Regions from separate parts of the Rhizobium etli CFN 42 genome, predicted to be linked through region 2. Evidence: riboswitches for the same ligand, from Rfam matches in the RefSeq annotation. Region 2 holds a riboswitch; the other holds the start of a gene.

Region 1 (2,198 bases), 1.1 Mb from region 2:
CATTCTTGCCGAAGATGATCGCGCAACCGGAGCCCGGTGGGGTGAACTGGATCACGCGGAAATCGGCATCATTGGCGAAATCGGCGTCGAGCCTCCAGCCAAGGCTCTCGTAAAAACGTTTGGCGCGGTCGACGTCGGAAACGGGAATGACGACCACTTCGAGCTTGGTGTCGACCGGTCGTGTTTTCATGGATTCGGTGGTGGGTTCACTGCGCATTGCATTGCTCATCTTCAGCTCCCTTGAGGTTTGGATGCATTAAGAATGGCGATACATGTCGCGGTCGAGTGGACCACAGCGCGGGTGGGGCGTCGAATCAATTCTTCTGTCGATGTGGAGAAGACGGCGGGCCCATCCCGCCGTCTGTTGCGCTAGCTTCTAGGCCGCAAGGGCGGCGCGCGTTTTCCCGATCATCAGAGCGGCGCGCGCAGCCTCGCGGCCCTTTTCGACGAAATGGGCGCGGTAGATCTGCGTGTGATGCTCGGTTTCCTGATAGTGATGCGGCGTCAGCGAGACCGACAGCACCGGCACGCCGGTATCCATGCCGGCGCGCATCAGGCCGTCGACCACTGCCTGGGCGACAAATTCGTGGCGATAGATCCCGCCATCGACGACGAAGGCAGCGGCGATCACAGCGGCATAACGGCCGGTGGCGGCAAGATCGCGCGACAGGAGCGGCATTTCGAAAGCGCCCGGAACATCGAACACGTCGATCTGCTCGGCGGGAACAAGCTGTTGGAAGCCTTCAAGCGCACGGTCGACGATATCGGCGTGCCAGCCGGCTTTGACGAAGGCATAACGGGTGGGTGTCATGGTAATCTCCTTTGGCGTACAGACACATCACCCAAGGCGATCACGAGCATCCGAAGCCAGCCCGGAGGGCAGCAGCAGCGCACGTTCTCTTTCATCCGGACTATGACCGTCGGCTCAGGCATCTCACCTGATCTGCTGACCCTTCCGAGGAAGGCGCTCGCGGGCTCGCAATCGAAACTGCATACCGCCGGTAGGGACTTTCACCCCGCCCTGAGAACGGCGCGGACAATAGGGGCAAGGCGGCGGGCTGGCAATAGGGGAATGGATTGGTCGTGGTGCGGGCAGCTGCGGCGAGGTGTTACCGACACTCAAGAGGCGCTTACCACAGGGAGGTTGCGAATGCTGCGCGTTGCTTCAAACTCCCTCATCCCTGTGCTTGTCACAGGGATCCAGCGCACCCAAGTCTCCGGGCGCGGGAGAGTCACTCACGGCGCGGACGCGCCGTGGCTGGATTCCTGTGACAGGCACAGGAATGAGGAGGAGAGATGTGCCCTAGCAGGCTCCGAAGAGAGCGAGGTGGGAGCATCAATCCCAGTGAATGCAGGATGCAGCGCTGGAGAGAGTCCTTGGAGGCTTCGGCCCGCGCGCTTCGGGATGAGCGAGGTTGGAGGTAGCCGCCCGCCCCTTGCTGGACGCATCTTCAAGCCTACATGCTGCCATTGCGGGCACCCACGTCAATATAGCCTGATACGATAGCATGATACGCCGTTCCGAGACGGGGCGGCAACCATGGAGAAAGCGATGCCAGAGTCTTTCGTCGTGCGCCGCGAGGCGCATCTTGCGGCGCCGCCGGCGGCGGTGTTTGCGCTGATGACCGATCCGGAGAAGATCCTGCGCTGGATGGGGACGGAGGCCGAGGTCGAGCCGGAGCCCGGCGGGCTCTATCTCGTCAACGTCACCGGCGCCCGCTTTGCGCGCGGCTCGTTTCGCGAGGTGGTGCCGGTGCATCGGCTTGCCTACAGCTTCGGCTGGGATGGGAGCGAGGTGGTGCCGCCGGGATCGAGTCTGGTCGAGATCGACCTGATCGAGCAGGGAGGCGGGACGCTTTTGCGGCTCACCCATAGCGGCCTCCCAAGTGCGGAGCAGTGCGCCGGCCATGAGGAAGGCTGGGCGCATTACCTCGGACGGCTCACCGAGGTCGCCGCCGGGCGAGACCCCGGTCCAGATCCATTTTACGGCAGGCGATGAACGGCTTTCGGCAGGCGGCGGGACGCTCCTCAAGCGCTTGACGCTGCGGGAAGAACGGTCCGCCGGCGGTCGAAAAGTGCTGCTTTTTCGCCCGCAAACATGAACGTGCAATTCATCTCCAGTTCAATTTGGCGGTCCTAAGGTGATTGCGGCTGGATGAAATGGAGTTTTCGATGAAGGCACTTTCTATCGCGGCTGC
Region 2 (2,198 bases):
GGCCTTGGCGTCGGTGATGTCGATGAAGCCGATCGCACCGAGCGGGCTGTCGCTATAGATCAGGGTGTTGCCGTCGTCGGTCGCGGTGATGATTTCTGCGGATGTCTGCGACAGCTTGTCCTTGTCACCAGGCAGGTTCTCAGCGACCGGGAAAGAGGCGATGCGGTTGAAAACCGGCTCGGCCGCAGCCGGGACGGCGACGGATGCGAGAAGCACGGCAGCGAGTGCTGCCTTGCGGGATGAAATTGTCATGAAACCCCCAATGTCGAACGATCGAACAGAGGGGTTTTGCGGGACTGCCATGACAGAGACATGACAGCCCGCAAGATTATCAGAGGGTCGGCGTCAGGCCGCCTGTTTTTCCCGACGCATCTCATTCCTCATGAGGAAGAGCGACGCGGAAAGAATGAGTGCAGCGCCGAACCACAGATAGCCGGCAGGCGCATAACCAAAGAACAGCCAGCCGGCGAGCACGTTGAGCGGTAGCTTCAGATCATCGAACGGCTGGACATAGGCGGCGTCGGCGCTGGCATAGGCTAGGGTTCAGCAGATATTGCGCCACGACCGTCAGGAGGCCTGCCAGAAAGAAGAGCGCGAGGGCCGCGCCTGTCGGCACGGCGAAGCCCGCCACAAGCGCCAGACCGCCGTTGATCGGCGTCAGCAGCACCAACAGCCAGACGGTGATGGTCTCTGGCCTCTCGATACCGGTCAGGCTCTTGGTGACAAGCGAGGAGGAACCCCAGAGCAGCGCCGAGAGCACTGGCAGAAGCGCCGCCCAGGTGAAGCTGTCCGACCATGGCTGGAGGATGATCATCGCGCCGGCAAAGCCGACACCCGTCGCTGCCCAGCGGGCCGGGCCGACGCGCTCACCGAGGAACAGGCGGGCGCCGAGAATGATGAAGAAGGGTGAGGTCATGACCAGCGCGATCGCTTGCCAGATCGGCACTGAGGCAAGACCGGAAACCCAGGCCTCGACACCAAGCGCGGCAAAGACGACGCGCACGACGTGCCGCCAGGGATAGTCCGTACGCATAGCCGCAAGGCCTGATTTGCGCAGAAAGGGCAAGGAGAAGAGGAGGGCGAAGGCATATTGCCAGAAGGCTGCTGAGGCTGGCGGAAAGGCGAGCTTCATGGTCAGCCATTGGGTGACGATGTTGAGCAGCGAGAAGGCGACACCTCCAAGCACCATGAAAACGGCGCCGGCAATGGCGCGAGATTGCGAGACTGCAAGGGAATTCTGATTCATGTCTTCCATCCAGAACAGGGACCAACATAAATCAGGACGCATGAGGCGACGGCGCGCAGACGCCGGCAGTCCCCTGCCCGCTCGCGGCCATGCTCATTCTCTTTCATCCGGACTATACCGTCGGCTCCGGAATCGCACCGGATCTGCTGACCCCTCTCCGGGCGAAGCTTGAGAAGGCGCTCGCGGGCTCGGGCCGCAGCCCTTACCGCCGGTGGGGACTTTCACCCCGCCCTGAGAACAGCATCGTTCGTAAAACAATGCGCAGCATGCAGCAAGGGCAAAACAAAAAGGGGTCCGGCAGTGCCGAACCCCTCGAAATCCTGCTCAGCCGTTCTCGTTTACGGCCGGCGGACGATCAAATCAGCCGTTGACGGCGTCCTTCAGGCCCTTGCCGGGCGTGAACTTCGGCACGTTGCGAGCCGGGATATCGACTTCAGCGCCGGTCGACGGGTTACGGCCCTTCGTTGCAGCGCGATGAGAAACGGTGAAGCTGCCGAAACCAGCGAGGCGGATGTCGCCCTTGTTCTTGAGTTCGGCCTGGACAACGTCGAAAACCGCGTCAACAGCGGAAGCCGCGTCAGACTTCGTCAGTCCTGCCTTTTCGGCCACTGCGGACACGAGTTCATTCTTGTTCATGTTTCCACCCCTTTCTAAATGGTATGAAACGACTCAAATCTAAGCTAGGCGCAGAATAGGTTTCATCAGGCCCGCCGGGAACCCAAAAGCCCTGCAAATCAAGGAAAAGCAAGCGTCTCCATGACGTTTTCACAAAAAAGGCTGGCGTTTCCGCCAGCCTTTTCGCGTCTTTTGCGCCAAATGGGCATAAATGTGGCAAATGCCACTCAATGCGCTATGGCCGCGCCCGTGTCATCAAGGCCTTCGACCGAGGTAATGACGGGCGTTTCCACCGTGCCATCCCACTCGATCGGCTCCGGCCGGCGGATCAGAGCGT

Evidence for each region. Region 2 has a riboswitch for FMN ahead of RHE_RS08140 (DMT family transporter). Riboswitches for the same ligand answer to the same signal wherever they lie in the genome.
Region 1: it holds a riboswitch for FMN, as region 2 does, so the genes downstream of both, RHE_RS13755 (6,7-dimethyl-8-ribityllumazine synthase) here and RHE_RS08140 (DMT family transporter) in region 2, are expected to answer to the same signal.

Annotation. Positions count from the first base shown of each region.
Region 1 is NC_007761.1:2,798,602-2,800,799, reverse strand. It holds gene RHE_RS13760 (VOC family protein) at 1-229, opposite strand, end outside; gene RHE_RS13755 (6,7-dimethyl-8-ribityllumazine synthase) at 377-811, opposite strand; FMN riboswitch at 891-1,033, opposite strand; gene RHE_RS13750 (SRPBCC family protein) at 1,553-1,999, shown strand; gene RHE_RS13745 (GCG_CRPN prefix-to-repeats domain-containing protein) at 2,173-2,198, shown strand, end outside.
Region 2 is NC_007761.1:1,673,978-1,676,175, reverse strand. It holds gene RHE_RS08145 (esterase-like activity of phytase family protein) at 1-252, opposite strand, end outside; partial or broken gene RHE_RS08140 (DMT family transporter) at 346-1,255, opposite strand; FMN riboswitch at 1,338-1,489, opposite strand; gene hupB (DNA-binding protein HupB) at 1,607-1,882, opposite strand; gene lon (endopeptidase La) at 2,089-2,198, opposite strand, start outside.